One region of the Streptomyces sp. NPDC005803 genome, then DNA from elsewhere that is predicted to be linked to it. Evidence: riboswitches for the same ligand, from Rfam matches in the RefSeq annotation. Region 1 holds a riboswitch; each other region holds the start of a gene.
The links. Region 1 has a riboswitch for cobalamin ahead of ABZ454_RS11800 (ABC transporter substrate-binding protein). Riboswitches for the same ligand answer to the same signal wherever they lie in the genome.
Positions count from the first base shown of each region.

Region 2: it holds a riboswitch for cobalamin, as region 1 does, so the genes downstream of both, ABZ454_RS13875 (ribonucleoside-diphosphate reductase subunit alpha) here and ABZ454_RS11800 (ABC transporter substrate-binding protein) in region 1, are expected to answer to the same signal.
Region 3: it holds a riboswitch for cobalamin, as region 1 does, so the genes downstream of both, ABZ454_RS04785 (CbtB-domain containing protein) here and ABZ454_RS11800 (ABC transporter substrate-binding protein) in region 1, are expected to answer to the same signal.

Region 1 is NZ_JBEXXO010000006.1:267,205-272,555, forward strand. Features, by position in the region: gene ABZ454_RS11785 (PRC and DUF2382 domain-containing protein) at 1-690, shown strand, start outside; gene ABZ454_RS11790 (ABC transporter ATP-binding protein) at 789-1,577, opposite strand; gene ABZ454_RS11795 (iron chelate uptake ABC transporter family permease subunit) at 1,574-2,566, opposite strand; gene ABZ454_RS11800 (ABC transporter substrate-binding protein) at 2,650-3,687, opposite strand; cobalamin riboswitch at 3,750-3,937, opposite strand; gene ABZ454_RS11805 (hypothetical protein) at 4,056-4,232, opposite strand; gene ABZ454_RS11810 (acyl-CoA dehydrogenase) at 4,229-5,351, opposite strand, start outside.
Region 2 is NZ_JBEXXO010000008.1:111,922-117,272, reverse strand. Features, by position in the region: gene ABZ454_RS13890 (DUF3311 domain-containing protein) at 1-85, shown strand, start outside; gene mctP (monocarboxylate uptake permease MctP) at 82-1,716, shown strand; gene ABZ454_RS13880 (GNAT family N-acetyltransferase) at 1,833-2,345, shown strand; cobalamin riboswitch at 2,405-2,536, shown strand; gene ABZ454_RS13875 (ribonucleoside-diphosphate reductase subunit alpha) at 2,674-5,097, shown strand; gene ABZ454_RS13870 (ribonucleotide-diphosphate reductase subunit beta) at 5,097-5,351, shown strand, end outside.
Region 3 is NZ_JBEXXO010000002.1:473,552-478,902, forward strand. Features, by position in the region: gene ABZ454_RS04775 (GNAT family N-acetyltransferase) at 1-255, shown strand, start outside; gene ABZ454_RS04780 (CbtA family protein) at 417-1,190, opposite strand; gene ABZ454_RS04785 (CbtB-domain containing protein) at 1,220-1,435, opposite strand; adenosylcobalamin (AdoCbl) riboswitch at 1,481-1,574, opposite strand; gene ABZ454_RS04790 (histidine phosphatase family protein) at 1,698-2,282, shown strand; gene ABZ454_RS04795 (hypothetical protein) at 2,384-2,581, opposite strand; gene ABZ454_RS04800 (helix-turn-helix domain-containing protein) at 2,875-3,366, opposite strand; gene ABZ454_RS04805 (aldehyde dehydrogenase) at 3,541-4,983, shown strand; gene ABZ454_RS04810 (NAD(P)/FAD-dependent oxidoreductase) at 5,340-5,351, opposite strand, start outside.

The DNA of each region.
Region 1 (5,351 bases):
GCCGGCGGCACCGCGAGTGCCGACGCACCGACCACGACCGGCACGGGCACCATGGGTGCGGCCGGAGCGGGGACAGCGGCCGGCGCCGGGGACATGGGTGCCGCGGGCAAGGGCCGCACCACCGGAACGGACCGGACCACATCGGCCGGTACGACCGGCAGGGCGGGCGCGGCCGGTATGCCAGGCGCGGGCGCCGGAGCCTCGGGAACGGCCCGTCCGCTGGTCGGAGCCGGCGGGGGCGCCGAACGGGCCGCCGACCTGGGCGGCAAGGAGGAGATGGTCCGCTCCGAGGAACAGCTGCACATCGGGACCGAGGAGTACGAGAGCGGCAAGGCGCGCCTGCACAAGTACGTCGTCACCGAGAACGTCACCAGGACGGTGCCCGTCTCGCACGAAGAGGTAAGCGTGGTCCGTGAGCCGCTGCAGCCGGGCGAGAAGACGGCCGGCGGAGCCGGCATCCACGAGCAGGACGTGGAGGTCACCCTGCACGCCGAACGCGCCACGATGCGCAAGGAGACCGTGCCGGTCGAGCGGGTACGGATGGAAACGAAGAAGGTGACCGAGCAGAAGGAGGTCTCCGCCGAACTGCGCAAGGAGCAGATCGACTACGCGGACGGCACCACCAAGGGCGGCAGGGACATGGGCGGGAAGGACGCGGGCGGCGACTTCGGCCGGGGACGCCACCGCTGACCGCCGCAGACCGCACCGTACCGGCCGTACCGGACAGCACGTGAGGGGCGGACCCGCTCGCCGGGTCCGCCCCTCACGTGTCCGCGGCGACGACGAGATCAGCCCCGCCGCGGACGGAAGCGCACCGAGGGCCTGCCCTGCGGCCCGTCCGGTGTCACGACGGAGCGCACCCGGTAGACGTCGGCGATCAGCCCCTCGGTGATCACCTCCGCCGGGGTGCCGCCCGCGACCACCCGCCCCTCGTTCATCACCACGATCCGGTCGCAGTACATCGCGGCCAGGTTGAGGTCGTGCAGGGCGACGACGGCGGTCAGCGGCAGCGAGGTGACCAGGGACAGCAGGTCCAGCTGGTGCTGGATGTCCAGGTGGTTGGTCGGTTCGTCCAGCAGGAGTTCCCGTGGCCGCTGGGCGAGCGCGCGGGCGATCTGGACGCGCTGGCGCTCCCCGCCGGAGAGCGTGTGCCAGGACTGGTCGCGGCGTTCGGTGAGACCGGTCCGCGCCAGGGCCTCGCGCACCGCCGTCTCGTCCTCCGCCGTGGGCGCGGACCAGGCGCGGCGGTGCGGGATGCGGCCCAGGCGTACGACGTCCAGGACGCTCAGCTCGACCTGGGTGACGGCGTGCTGGTCCACCACCGCCACCCGTCGGGCCACCGTGCGGCGGCCCACGGCGGCCAGCGGATCGTCGTCGAGCGTGACCGTGCCCGCGTCCGGGGCCAGGACTCCGGCCAGGATCCGCAACAGGGTGGACTTCCCGGAGCCGTTCGGGCCGATCAGCCCGATGGTGGCGCCGGGCGGCGGAGCGAGCGAGACGCCGTCCAGGATGAGGCGGCCGCCCGCCTCCCGGCTGACCCGGTCGGCCCGCAGACCGCCGGGGACGGCCGGGGTCATGAGGTCCGCCCGGTGCGGTGGAGGACCACCACGAAGGCGGGAACCCCGATCAGGGCGGTGACGACGCCCACGGGGACCTCCTGCGGGTCGAGGACGGTCCGGGCGAGCGTGTCGACCCAGACCAGGAACACGGCCCCGGCGAGCGCGGTGACCGGCAGCAGTCGGCGGTGTCCGGGGCCGGTGAGCGCCCGGGCCGCGTGCGGCAGCACCAGTCCGACGAATCCGATGGCGCCGGCCGAGCTCACGAGTGCGGCGGTCAGCAGCGCGGTGGTGCACAGCAGGATGACGCGGGTCCGGCCGACGTGGACGCCGAGGGTGGCTGCCGCGTCCTGACCGAAGGCGAAGGCGTCGAGCGTGCGGGCATGGCCGAGGCAGATGAGCAGGGTCACGGCGAGCACGGCGGAGCAGATCCACACATCGCTCCAGCCGACGCCTCCGAGCGAGCCCAGCAGCCAGAACAGCACCCCGCGGGTCTGCTCGGCGTCGGCGGCGGTCATCACGACGAAGGAGGTGAGCGCGGAGAAGAGCTGCATGGCCGCTACCCCGGACAGCACCACCCGGTCGGTGCTGCCGCCGAGGCTGTGGCTGAGCAGCATGACGAGGGCGAAGGAACACAGCGCACCGGTGAACGCCCCGGCCGACAGGGAGACCGCTCCCCCGCCGACGCCGAGGACGACCACCACGACCGCACCGGTCGAGGCCCCGGAGGAGACCCCGAGGACGAACGGGTCGGCGAGCGGATTGCGCAGCAGCGACTGCATCACGGTGCCGCAGACCGCGAGCCCCGCGCCGCAGACGGCGGCGAGCAGGGTGCGCGGCATGCGCAGGTTCCAGATGATGCCGTCGCGGATCGGGCTGAGCCCCGGCTCACCGGCACCGAGGTGGGACGCGACCGTGGACCAGACATCGGCGACGGAGATCCGGGCCGGGCCGATGGTGACGGCCACCGCGATCGACGCGGCGAGCAGCAGGAGCCCGCCGGCCCACAGGAGCCCGCCCCGGAGACGCCTCGGGGCCGGACGGGCGTACCCACCCGCGTCCTCGCGCGGCGCCGCGATCCGTTCGGTGTCCGTCACCCCGCGAGCCCGAAGGTACGCAGCCCGGCGGCGACGCGCTCCACGCCCTCGACGGTCCGGATGGTCGGGTTCATGGCCTGGCCGCTGAGCAGCACGTAGCGCTTGTGCCGGACGGCGGCCATGTTCTTCGTGGCGGGGTTCGACTCCAGGAAGGCGATCTTCTTCGCGGCGCTCTCGGCGGTCTGCGACCTGCGGGTCAGGTCGCCGATGACCAGCACGTCCGGGTCGCGGTCGGCGACCGTCTCCCAGTTGACCTGCGGCCATTCCTCGTGGGTGTCGTCGAGGACGTTCCTCGCGCCGAGTTCCCGGGTGATGATGCCGGGGGCGCCGCAGCAGCCGGCCAGGTACGGGGCCTCGGAGTTGGCGAACCAGTACATCAGGGTGACTCCGGAGGCATCGATGGCGCTCCTTGCCTTCCTGACCCGGGCGCGCAGCTCGGCGACGAGCTTCTCGCCCCGGCCGGGAACGCCGAAGACCGCAGCCAGCTCACGCACTTCGGTGTAGACGCTGTCCATGGTGAGGGCGCCGGTGCGGACCCCGTCGCCGTCCTTGCTGTTGTCCTTGGCGGTGCAGTCGGCGGGCGAGACGTAGGTGGGGACGCCGAGCTCCTCGAACTGCTCGCGGGGGGCGACACCGCCCTTGGCGAGGGTCGACTCGAAGGAGGCGCTGACGAAATCGGGCTCCAGGTCCAGCACCTTCTCCGACGAGGGGCGGTTGTCGGCGATCCTCGGTACGCCGGCGTTGGCCTTCTCCAGCCCCTTCAGCACCGGGTCGGTCCAGGTGGCCGTGGCGGCCAGCCGGTCGGCGAGACCCAGTGAGAGCAGGATCTCGGTCGATCCCTGGTCGACCGCAACGGCGCGCTTGGGCGCCGATTTCACGGTGACGGTCCGTCCGCAGTTCTCCAGGGTCACCGGATAGCCCTCGCCGCCGGACGTGGCGGAGGTGCTGTCCGTGCCGCCGCCGCAGGCCGTCAGCAGGATCAGTGCGACGGTGAGCAGGGCGGCGGAACGGGCGGGGCCGGCTATGGGCGGCACGGAGTACCTCGGCGTCTCTGGGCCCATGCGCGGGGCCCGCTGTACGGAGTTCCGCGGCCCGGTACCGGACCGCGGGTGCCAGCAGGTCTTCGGACTCGGGTTCAAGCGGACGGGACGCCTTCCCGGGAAACCGTGGGTCTCCCAGTGGCCGTGGCCCCGCCCGTCCCCCTCACCGCTGCGCGTCAGTTCCGGATTCACACCGGATTCCCTGACCCCTACGTGGAGTTCGACTGGCTCGGGGCACGCTACCACGAGCCTCCGCGCAGCTCAGCGGCGGTTCGCACCGGTGCCCGGGGGCGGCGGGGCGGCCGGGGCGGGGGGCCGCCCCGCCGCCCCGGCGCCGGAAGGTCAGATCGGCCTCGCTCCGGTCACGCCTTGGGGCGAACCGATTCGCCACCAGGGACGCGCTGCCCCTCGCACCACCAGGAGAGCACGGCCGCGGTCCCCCAGAAGGCCAGCAGGACGATACGGACGCCCAGGCGCCCGGCCACGGCCGCCACCCGGTGCGACAGCACGCCGGCTCCCGGCCGCGCTGTGCCCGTCATCGCGCGCCCCCGGCGGGTTCCCGGGCGGCCGCGGTGTGCCAGGAGGCGCCCGGATCGTCGTACGCGTCCGCGTAGCGAGCACCCGTGATGGGCCAGTCGGCGAGCAGTTCCCGGGGCAGGGCGAAGGACTCGGCGAGTTCCGGGAGACGGCCGCTCACGGCGGCCACGAGCTGCTCGGTGGCATCGGTGAGCCCGTCGACCTGACCGGCGGTCAGATGGCCGGCGGCGAGCAGGTCCCCGCTGTTGCGCGCGACCCAGCGCAGAGCGAACAGCCGGGCCAGTTCGCCCAGCCGCTCACGGGCCTCACCGTCGGGCAGGGCCGTGAGCGCGCTGTCGTACGCCAAGGCCGCCTGCCGGTACGCATGCGCCTCGACCCCTCTCAGCGCGGGACCGGACGCGGCGTTCCACCGCTCCAGTGTGCCGCCGTCCGGCACCCGCGCCATCCGTGCGGACGCCCTGGCGAACCAGAGGCGCTCCACCTGGTCCAGGAGCCGGCCCAGGAACCGCAGGTCGGTGAGGTCGGCGTCCGGGGGGCCGGCGGCCGGTTCCTCCTGCGGGTCGCGTGCCGCATCGAAGAGCAGCTGGGCGGCCGCCCTGGAGTGGATGGCCAGGTTGTCGCCCTCGGCGGTGATGGCGCCCTCGATCCCGGTGACGAGTTCGGTCATCCCGTTGTTCTCCAGCAGCCCCTGGGCGCCGCACCGTTCCCGGCATTCGACGATCACGGAGCGGGCCTGCCAGGTGATCCATCCCTTGGCGATGTCGACCAGCCGCTCGGCCGCCTCCCGTTCCGCCGGAGGGCGCGCCGCCGCCTCCTCCCACCGGTCGAGTACGCGCCGGTGCAGCAGGCTCATCGCGAAGACGGTGGCCATGGCCTCGGCGAGCGGACCGTGGTGGCTGCGGTAGGCGACCACCGGCACCGGCGGCGAGGTGCGGCCCCCCGAGACGAAGCGGTGGCCGCCGTAGCGGACGGCGACGGCCAGCGTGGCCCGTGCGGAGCCCACCGCACTGGCGCTCATGCAGATCCGGCCTGTGGTGACCCTGCGGATCGAAGCGAGGAAGCGGCGCCTGCGCCCCTCGATGTCGCTGCGGAACACCCCGTCGTCGCCGACCCGCCCCTGC
Region 2 (5,351 bases), on a different contig from region 1:
GCTGATCTCGACCGCGCTCACGATGATCGCGTACAAGCTGTGGCAGCGTGACCAGCGCTCCCGCAAGGGGGGTGCGTCGGCATGAAGGACGGCGTGAACGGCGTCGCACTCGGCGTCTTCATCTTCTTCTTCCTGGCCGTGACGGTGGTCGGCTTCATGGCCGCCCGGTGGCGCAAGGCCGAGAACGAGGCCAGCCTCGACGAATGGGGCCTGGGCGGACGGTCGTTCGGCACCTGGGTCACCTGGTTCCTGCTCGGCGGCGACCTCTACACCGCGTACACCTTCGTCGCCGTTCCCGCGGCGATCTACGCGGCGGGGGCCTCCGGCTTCTTCGCGGTGCCCTACACCATCCTGGTGTACCCGCTGATCTTCACCTTCCTGCCGCGCCTGTGGTCGGTGTCGCACAAGCACGGCTACGTCACCACCTCCGACTTCGTCCGCGGACGCTTCGGCTCCAAGGGGCTCTCGCTGGCGGTCGCCGTCACCGGCATCCTCGCCACGATGCCGTACATCGCCCTGCAACTCGTGGGCATCCAGGCGGTGCTGGACGTGATGGGCGTCGGCGGTGGCGAGAACACGCACTGGTTCGTCAAGGACCTGCCGCTGCTGATCGCGTTCGCGGTGCTCGCCGCGTACACGTACTCCTCCGGCCTGCGCGCACCCGCGCTGATCGCGTTCGTCAAGGACGGACTGATCTACCTGGTCATCGCCGTGGCGATCATCTACATCCCGATCAAGCTCGGCGGCTTCGACGACATCTTCGCCAAGGCGGGCGAGGCGTTCTCGGCGAAGAACGAGGCGGCCGGGAAACCGGTGGCCGGACTCGCGCCCGGCGAGGCGGGGCAGTGGGGTTACGCCACCCTGGCACTGGGGTCGGCGCTGGCGCTCTTCATGTACCCGCACTCGATCACGGCGACGCTCTCCAGCCGCAGCCGTGACGTGATCCGCCGCAACACGACGATCCTGCCGCTGTACTCGCTGATGCTGGGCCTGCTCGCGCTGCTCGGCTTCATGGCGATCGCCGCCGGGGTCAAGGTGGACAACGGCCAGCTGGCGATCCCGCAGCTGTTCGAGAACATGTTCCCCGACTGGTTCGCGGGCGTGGCGTTCGCCGCCATCGGCATCGGCGCGCTGGTGCCCGCCGCGATCATGTCGATCGCCGCGGCGAACCTGTTCACCCGCAACATCTACAAGGACTTCCTGAAGCCCGACGCGACACCCGCGCAGGAGACCAAGGTCTCCAAGCTGGTCTCGCTGCTGGTGAAGGTCGGCGCGCTCGCCTTCGTCCTCACCATGGACAAGACGGTCGCGATCAACTTCCAGCTGCTCGGCGGGATCTGGATCCTCCAGACGATGCCGGCCCTGGTCGGCGGGCTGTTCACCCGGTGGTTCCACCGCTGGGCCCTGCTCGCGGGCTGGGCGGTCGGGATGGTCTACGGGACGCTCGCCGCCTACGGGGTCGCGAGCCCGACCCAGAAGCACTTCGGCGGGTCCTCCAAGGAGATCCCGGGCATCGGCGAGATCGGCTACATCGGTCTGACGGCCTTCGTGCTGAACGTCGTGGTCACCGTCGTCCTGACCTTCGTCCTGAACGCCGCGAAGGCGCCCGCCGGGGTCGACGAGACCGCTCCGGGCGACTACACCGCGGACGCGGGCGACCCGGGCGTGCAGACGGAGCTCCCGCCGGCCACGGCCGGCGCGCCGGGCGGCCACTGATCGCGGGCACGGCACACGGGCCGTCGTACCCCTTCCGAAGGGGTGCGGCGGCCCGTCCGCGCGTCCGGCGGAAATCCCTTGCGGTCACGGCCCCCGGGTGCGGCAGACTCCCGTCCATGGACATGACGATCCGCCCCGTCACACCCGCCGAGCACGCGCTCCTCGGCGAGATCACCGCCGAGGCCTATCTCGGCGACGGCCTCCTGGACTACGGCGCCGACGACCCCTATCTGGTGCAGCTGCGCGACGTCCCCCGCAGGGCCGCCGAGGCCGAGGTGCTGGTGGCGGCCGACGCGGCAGGCCGCGTCCTGGGCGGCGTCACCTACGCCGCGCCGGGCAACCCGTGGGCCGACATCGCGACGGCCGACGAGGCCGAGTTCCGGATGCTCGCGGTCTCCCGTGAGGCCCGGGGCGCCGGGGCGGGCGAGGCGCTCGTGCGGGCCTGCATCGACCGCGCACGGGAGACCGCGGGGGTCACGGGGCTCGTCCTGTCCACGCAGCCGGCCATGCGCGGCGCCCATCGGATCTACGGGCGCCTCGGCTTCGTACGGACCCCCGAGAGGGACTGGAATCCGCTCGACGACCTCAAACTGCTGACCTACCGTCTGGAGCTGCGGCCCTTGCGGTGAAAGGGGTACCGCGACCTCGTACGACACAACATGTGGGGGCTGCCGCATCGGGCAGCCCCCACATGTATGCTCATGCTCGCTGTCGCCGCAGGGAAATCCGGTGCGAATCCGGAACTGTCCCGCAACGGTGTGTTCGGTGTGCTTTTGTGCACCCCCGAGTCCGAACTCCTGCCGGCAGCGCGTCCGGTTCGACCGATCCGGATGCCCAGACGTCCGGGCCTCGTGGATGGGCCGGTGGACGCCGCACGGAGCGCTGCCCTGCCGGGTACCGCCCCGCCCGGCTGCCCCCGCTCCCCGAAGGCCCCGAGCCGAGCGAGGGAGAGCACCGGTGACCATCGCGCCAGCCGATCCGGTTTCAGCGGCCGAGTCCGAAGCAGCCGAGCCGGAAACGGCCGGATCCGAAGCCGTCAGCTCCGGCGGACCCGCGAAGGACGGACCGGGGACCGCACTGCTGCGGACCCTGACCGACCTCACCGCCGATCTGCCCGACACCGACCCCGGCCGTGTCGCCGCCGCGGCGCTGCGCGGACGCAGCGCCCGGTCGGACGAGGCCGAGCTGCGCTCGCTGGCCACCGAGGCCGCCGCGGGCCTGATCTCCGAGGACCCCGCCTACTCCCGGCTCGCCGCCCGTCTCCTCACCCGCTCCATCGCGGACGAGGCGGCCGGACAGGGTGCGACGTCGTTCTCCGCGTCCGTCGCCGTCGGGCACCGCGAGGGCCTGATCGCGGACCGCACCGCCGAGTTCGTCACGCTCCACGCGGCCGCCCTGGACGCACTCGTCGGGCGGTCCCTCGCCGACGGCGCCGACCACCGCTTCGGCTACTTCGGCCTGCGCACCCTGCACAGCCGCTACCTGCTGCGCCACCCCACCACCCGGCAGGTCATCGAGACCCCGCAGCACTTCATGCTGCGCGTCGCGGCCGGGCTCGCCGAGGACACCTCCGCGCGCGCCCTGGACGAGGTCGCCGCGCTGTACGGGCTGATGAGCCGGCTCGACTACCTGCCCTCCTCCCCCACGCTCTTCAACTCCGGCACCCGGCACCCGCAGATGTCCTCCTGCTACCTGCTGGACTCCCCGCTGGACGAGCTGGACTCGATCTACGACCGTTACCACCAGGTGGCGCGCCTGTCCAAGCACGCGGGCGGCATCGGTCTCTCGTACTCCCGTATCCGCGCCCGCGGTTCACTGATCCGCGGCACCAACGGGCACTCCAACGGCATCGTCCCGTTCCTGAAGACGCTCGACGCCTCCGTGGCCGCGGTCAACCAGGGCGGCCGGCGCAAGGGCGCCGCCGCCGTCTACCTGGAGACGTGGCACGCGGACATCGAGGAGTTCCTGGAGCTGCGCGACAACACGGGTGAGGACCAGCGGCGTACGCACAACCTCAACCTGGCGCACTGGATCCCGGACGAGTTCATGCGCCGGGTCGACGCGGACGGCACCTGGTCGCTGTTCTCCCCGGCCGACGTGCCCGAGCTCGTCGACCTGTGGGGCGACGCGTTCGACGCCGCCTACCGTGCCGCCGAGGCGAAGGGCCTGGCCCGCAAGACCATGCCGGCCCGGGAGCTCTACGGCCGGATGATGCGGACCCTCGCCCAGACCGGCCAGGGCTGGATGACGTTCAAGGACGCCTCCAACCGCACCGCGAACCAGACCGCCGAGCCGGGCCGCGTCGTGCACTCGTCGAACCTGTGCACGGAGATCCTGGAGGTCACGGACGACGGCGAGACGGCCGTCTGCAACCTCGGCTCTGTCAACCTCGGGGCCTTCGTCGAGGGCGGCTCGATCGACTGGGAGCGCCTGGACGCCACCGTCCGTACGGCCGTGACCTTCCTCGACCGGGTCGTCGACATCAACTTCTACCCGACCGAGCAGGCCGGCCGGTCCAACGCCCGCTGGCGGCCGGTGGGTCTGGGCGCCATGGGCCTGCAGGACGTCTTCTTCCTGCTGCGGCTGCCGTTCGACTCCCCCGAGGCCCGTGCCCTGTCCACGAAGATCTCCGAGCGGATCATGCTCGCCGCCTACGAGGCGTCCTGCGACCTCGCGGAGCGCTCGGGCCCGCTGCCCGCGTGGTCCGAGACGCGTGCCGCCCGCGGTGTGCTGCACCCGGACCACTACGACACCGAGCTGAACTGGCCGGAGCGCTGGGACGCCCTGCGGGCCCGGATCGCGACGACCGGCATGCGCAACTCGCTGCTCCTGGCCATCGCTCCGACGGCGACGATCGCCTCGATCGCGGGGGTGTACGAGTGCATCGAGCCGCAGGTCTCCAACCTCTTCAAGCGCGAGACGCTCAGCGGTGAGTTCCTCCAGGTCAACGCCTACCTGGTGGACGAGCTGAAGAAGCTCGGCGTGTGGGACGCGCGGACCCGTGAGGCGCTGCGCGAGGCGAGCGGCTCGGTGCAGGGCTTCGGGTGGATCCCCGAGGACGTGCGGGCGCTGTACCGCACGGCGTGGGAGATCCCGCAGCGCGGCCTGATCGACATGGCGGCGGCCCGGACGCCGTTCCTCGACCAGAGCCAGTCGCTGAACCTGTTCCTGGAGACGCCGACGATCGGCAAGCTCTCCTCGATGTACGCGTACGCCTGGAAGCAGGGGCTGAAGACCACGTACTACCTGCGCTCCCGCCCGGCGACCCGGATCGCCCGCGCGGCGTCCGCCGCCCCGATCCCCGCGCAGGCGCCCGCGCCCGACGCGGACGCGATCGCCTGCTCCCTGGAGAACCCCGAGTCCTGCGAGGCCTGTCAGTAATGAGCTCCACCGAGAACAAGAACCTGCTGGACCCGGGCTTCGAGCTGACCCTGCGGCCCATGCGCTACCCGGACTTCTACGAGCGCTACCGGGACGCGATCAAGAACACGTGGCACGTCGAGGAGGTCGACCTCCACTCCGACGTGGCGGACCTCGCCAAGATGTCGCCCGCCGAACAGCATCTGATCAGCCGGCTGGTGGCGTTCTTCGCGACCGGTGACTCGATCGTCTCCAACAACCTCGTGCTGACGCTG
Region 3 (5,351 bases), on a different contig from region 1:
GACGAGAAGGGGCACGTCACGATCGGTTACGGGCTCGTGGAGTCGGTGCGGGGCCTGGGTTACGCCTCCGAGGCGCTGCGCGCGCTGCTGCGGTTCACCCGCGATCAGGGCATCGCGAGCGTCCACGGGGACACCGATCTCGACAACCTCGCCTCCCAGCGCGTCATGACCGCGGCAGGCATGCGCCTCGTGAAGGAGGACGCGCTGCTGAAGCACTACCGCGTCGACTGGGACGGACCCGCCCGTCAGGAGTGAGGCGGCTTCCGTACGCGACGGAGCCCGCCGGGGTCTCCCCCGGCGGGCTCCGGGCGTGCCGTGGACGTGCGGTGCACGCCCCGCCGCACGCGTCACGCCGATGCGGGCCGCGGCGCGCCGGGCCCCGGCGGCACCGGAACTCAGCCCGCGCGCACCGGAACTCAGCCCGCGACGCCGGCCGGCCGGTTCGCCCTGCCGCCCGCGGCGGCGCCCCTGGCCGGCCTCGGCACCAGCAGCCGTTCGGTGAGATGACCGAAGACCAGTCCGAAGACGGTCCAGAGCGTGATCTGCACCGCGAGCGTGGCCAGCCTGAACTCCCACAGCAAAGTGGCGGGGAAGTCCTTTCCGACCTCGTTGAACGACGGCAGGAACGCGTAAGCGATTCCGGTCACCAGCACATAGCCGGCGGCGCCCGCGATCGTGGCGTTCCAGTTGCCCAGGCGCGGAGCCAGTCGTCTGCCGAGGATGACGGCGCCGACGGCCAGCAGGACGCTCAGAGCGACCATCAGGAAGAACAACGCGGTGCGGCGGCCGATGGTGTCCGGGTCGCCGACCGCCGGCGGATTCGCCGGGTACTTCAGGAACGGCACGATGTACACGGTCAGCAGCGCCGCTCCCGCGATGAGCGCAGCCGTCGCCCTGGGGCCGAAGCGGCCCATCCGGCCGAGGGCGTAGCAGAAGACGAGTGCGGCGATGCCGCCGACGGCGACGCCGAAGACGAGTACACCGGTGGCGAGACCGCCGGTGGACTGCATGGTGCGGCTGACGAGTTCCTCGCCACCACCGTGGTCGTGGGCGTGCGACTCCTCGAGCGCGATGGCCGCGTCGACCCGTGACTCACCGAGGAAGTAGGCCACGAGAAGGGCGAACGCACCCGCGACGAGACCGGCCAGCATGCCGCGGACCAGCAGAGCTCTGACAGATATGGAGTTCATGAGGGGTTCCCCTGGATCGGCCCGATGGGTCAGTGGCAGGGGAAACCGAGGAGGTGGCGGCCGTCGTGGACCCACTCGTGCACGCCTTCGCCCGAGATGAGCGCGGTGGCGCCCTGCTCGGCGCCGACGAAGTACAGCAGGATCAGCATGAGGACGCCGAAGAAGGCCGCCCACGGGGCGAGGGTCTTCAGCGAGAGGGGAGTGATGGCGGGTGTGACGGCGGCGGGGGCAGCAGTCTGTGCCATGGCAGAACCTCCTGGGGGAACACGCGTCCCGATCGTGGTGCCTGAGACGAAGGTGCTGGGTCTGACTTCCCGCACAGATGCGGGTTCACAGTGGCGCGACCGTGCCGGATTCTCACCGGACTTCCGTCACACCCTCGTCATGTCGTCGCGACCATACCGCCTGGGCGCGGGAGCCGCCATGGTGCCCCCGCACGGTCCGGGCGGCCCGGACGCCGTGGTGTGCTTGGCCAAGTGGCCACAGTTCAGGGAGGGGAGAGCGGGCATGACGGTACGGGTGATGTTGATCTCACCGGCAATGAACGCCGCGCTGCGCGAGGCCCGGTTCGCGGGTGACGCGGCCCTCGACCAGGCCGGGTTCCGGCTGGCGCGGGCTGCCGTCGGCGCGGTGCCGGCCGCGGACCGGTGGCTGCGGGGGCCGTCCCGGCGGTGCGCGGGCACCTCGGAGGCGCTCGGACTGCGGCCGACGGTCGAACACGCCTTGCGCGACTGGGAGATGGGCCGCTGGTCCGGGGCGCGGCTGTCCGCGGTCAGTGAGGACGAGCCGGACGACGTGGCCGCCTGGCTGGCGGATCCGTCCACGGCTCCGCACGGGGGCGAGTCGCTGCTGGAACTGTGCGCCCGAGCGGGCACATGGCTCGACTCGCTGCACGGGGGCGACGCCGGCCGCGTCGCGGGGGTGGCCGAGCCCGCCGTGATCAGGGCCGCGGTCGTCCATGCGCTGGCCCTCCCGCCGCAGGCGTTCTGGCGCCTGGACGTGGCTCCGCTCACGCTGACGGAGCTCAGCGGGAGGGCGGGTCGGTGGAACCTGCACTGCGGCCGGCCGCTGGCACAGCAGGCGCCGGGCTGACGGACGTGGCGTGACGGGGGCCGGTCCGTACGCGTGCGAGGTGTGATCTCCGAGGCTGTCCCGTGATCCCGGGTGGCCGGCGCGCTCGCCGGCAGGCTGCCCTACCGTGCCGTCCTCGACGCGGAGCGGCCGGCTGACGCCTTCCGGCTGTCGACGCGCACGCACACCGAGTGGACCTTCATGTCCGGCACGGTCGACTCGGAGTCCTTCGAGCGGTTCTCGGTGGCACACTGCACCGGCGCCTGCGCCACCTCATGGACCTGGCCGGGGTCCGGACCCGGATGCAGCTCGGCGGTCATGCCGGTCACCGGGGGTGCACCGGAGGACGTGGCAGCCCCCTGCGGCTGCTCGCCGTCAGGGGGCGACCATGACACGCGTACGGCGAGTGGTGGAACGGGGCGCCGGGCGGGGCCGTCGCGGGGCGAGCGCCGATGCCGAACATGGCTCCCGGCACTCGCGCGACGCCGCGGGCGGACTCCTCGATGACCGGCCGCCCGTGACGCTGGGCTCGCCGTCGTGGAGAGCGGCTCGCGCGATACCCGGCCCCGTGCCGACCGCGGCGGCCGGCGCACGGTCGACCTGTGCCGCTCGATCAGGTCGCCGCTCCCAGCCCGTGCAGGAAGGTGTCGACAACGACGTCGGCCGCCTGCGCGGCTTCGAGGTCGGGCATCTGCCGGGCCACGAGATGCATGAGCTGGGGCAACAGCGCCCCGGCCCACCCCTCGGGTGTGCCGGGGCGGAGCAAGCCCTCGTCGATGGCGCGCCGGAGAAAGGTGTCGACGTCCCGGATCGACGCGTCCCGCCGCGCGCGGATTTCGTCGTCGGCGAGCATGCGGGCCAGATCCACGGGCCAGGTGCGATTGACACCGATGATGTTCTCCACGTAGCGGTGCAGGGCCACGGCGACCGGGGCCTCGCGCAGCCTCGCGTCCGCGATGGCCCCTTCGATGGCCTCCAGCCGGCATGCGTAGATGGCCGCGAGCAGTTCCTCGCGGGAGGCGAAACGCCGGTAGACGGTACGCCGGTCCACCCCGGCCTCGCCGGCGATGCGCGCGATGCTCACACCCGGATCGGCGGCGAGCATGCGGGCTCCCGTGGTCAGGACGGTTTCCAGGTTGCGTGCTGCATCGGCTCTCACCCCGCCACCGTACCTGGACTGAGGAGGATAGGCGGCGTACAGGCACGCTTATGTGAAGCTAACAGCCAGAAGCGCTACAGTGATGTGACAGTTAGAGACGGCTTCCGAAGGGGACAAGAAATGATCACCTACGACAGGCTCTTCATCGCGGGTGCCTGGACGGCCCCGAGCACCGCGGAACTGCTCGACATCCACTCCCCGCACGACCGGTCCCTGATCGGCCGGGCGGCGCAGGCGCGGCCGGCCGATGTGGACCGCGCCGTGGCGGCGGCGCGCACCACGTTCGACGCGGGCGTGTGGCGCGGGACGGCTCCGGCGGAGCGCATCGCCCTGATGCGGCGTTTCAACGAGCTGCGTGAGGCGAACGCGGCAAGGATCGCGGCGCTGATCTCGGCGGAGAACGGCTCCGCCGGATGGTTCACCCTGGCCGGTCAGTCAGGTCTGACGCGACAGGCGAACGCCTACCTGAAGGCGGCACAGGAGTTCGCCTGGGAGGAGACACTGACGCCGAGCGATCCCGATGCGCCGGCGCGCAGTGTGGTGCGCCGCGAGGCCGTCGGAGTGGTGGCCGCGGTGATTCCGTGGAACTCCCCGTTCTCCTCGGCGACATCGAAGATCATCCCCGCACTGCTCGCCGGGAACTCGGTCGTCCTGAAGGTGTCACCGGAGAACTCGTTGAGCATGGGATTCCTGGCTGACCTGCTCCTACGGACCGGCCTGCCGGAGGGCGTGGTCAGTGTCCTGCCGGCGGAGCGTGAGACCAGTGAGTACCTGGTGTCGCACCCGGACGTGGACAAGATCGCCTTCACCGGTTCGACGCGGGCCGGGCGCCGGATCGCCTCGATCGCCGGCGAGCAGCTGAAGCGGGTCAGTCTGGAGCTGGGCGGCAAGTCGGCCGCCGTCATCCTGCCGGACGCCGACGTCGCCAAGGCGGTCCAGGGACTGAAATTCGGTTCACTTCTCAACAACGGCGAGTCATGCATCGCACAGACCCGGATTCTGGCACCACGTTCCCGGTACGAGGAGGTCGTGACAGCGCTGAAGGAACTGGTGGAGTCGCTGAAGGTCGGCGACCCCGACGACCCGGACACCTTCATCGGCCCGATGATCCGTCAGGACCAGCAGCAGCGCGTGCGCGACTACATCGCGCTGGGCATCGAGGAAGGTGCCCGTCTGGTGACCGGCGGCCCGCAGGTCCCCGAGGGTCTGGAGAAGGGCAACTACGTCACCCCGACGGTGTTCGCCGACGTCGACAACTCGATGCGCATCGCGCAGGAGGAGATCTTCGGCCCGGTCCTGGTCGTCATCGCGTACGACGACGAGGATGACGCCGTACGCATCGCCAATGACTCCGAGTACGGGCTGTCCGGCGGGGTGTGGTCCTCCGACGAGAGCCACGCCCTGGCCGTTGCCCGCCGGATCCGCACCGGCACGGTCACCGTCAACGGCGCCTCCGTCGCTTTCGACGGCCCGTTCGGAGGTTTCAAGGCCAGCGGCATCGGCCGCGAGTACGGGACCGTCGGCCTCGGTACGTACACCGAGTACAAGACCATCACCGTCTGACCCCCGCCCTGACCGGCGCGTCCACGGGGCGGGGCAGCCGGGGAGGATCCCCGCGCCCCACGCCCCCCGTTGGCACCGTCGGTGCCGTGGTACGGGCCCCGCCCCCCTCGCAGCCCCGCCCCCGTCGCAGCCACGGCCCCGCCCTCGCCGTGTCACCAGGGCCGCAGCGCCCGAGACCTCCCAGCCGTCCGCACACGCGATGCCGTCCGCCCGCGCGATGACGTGCCCGCCGACAGCCTGGACTGCGGCGAGCACGCCCTCATGGACAGCGGCGAGCACGCCTTCACGCCGGCGTTCGTTCAGGAGGACGGGACACCGACCTCCGGGGCGCCGACGCGGCCTTAGCCGTCAAGCCCTCAACCGCGGTA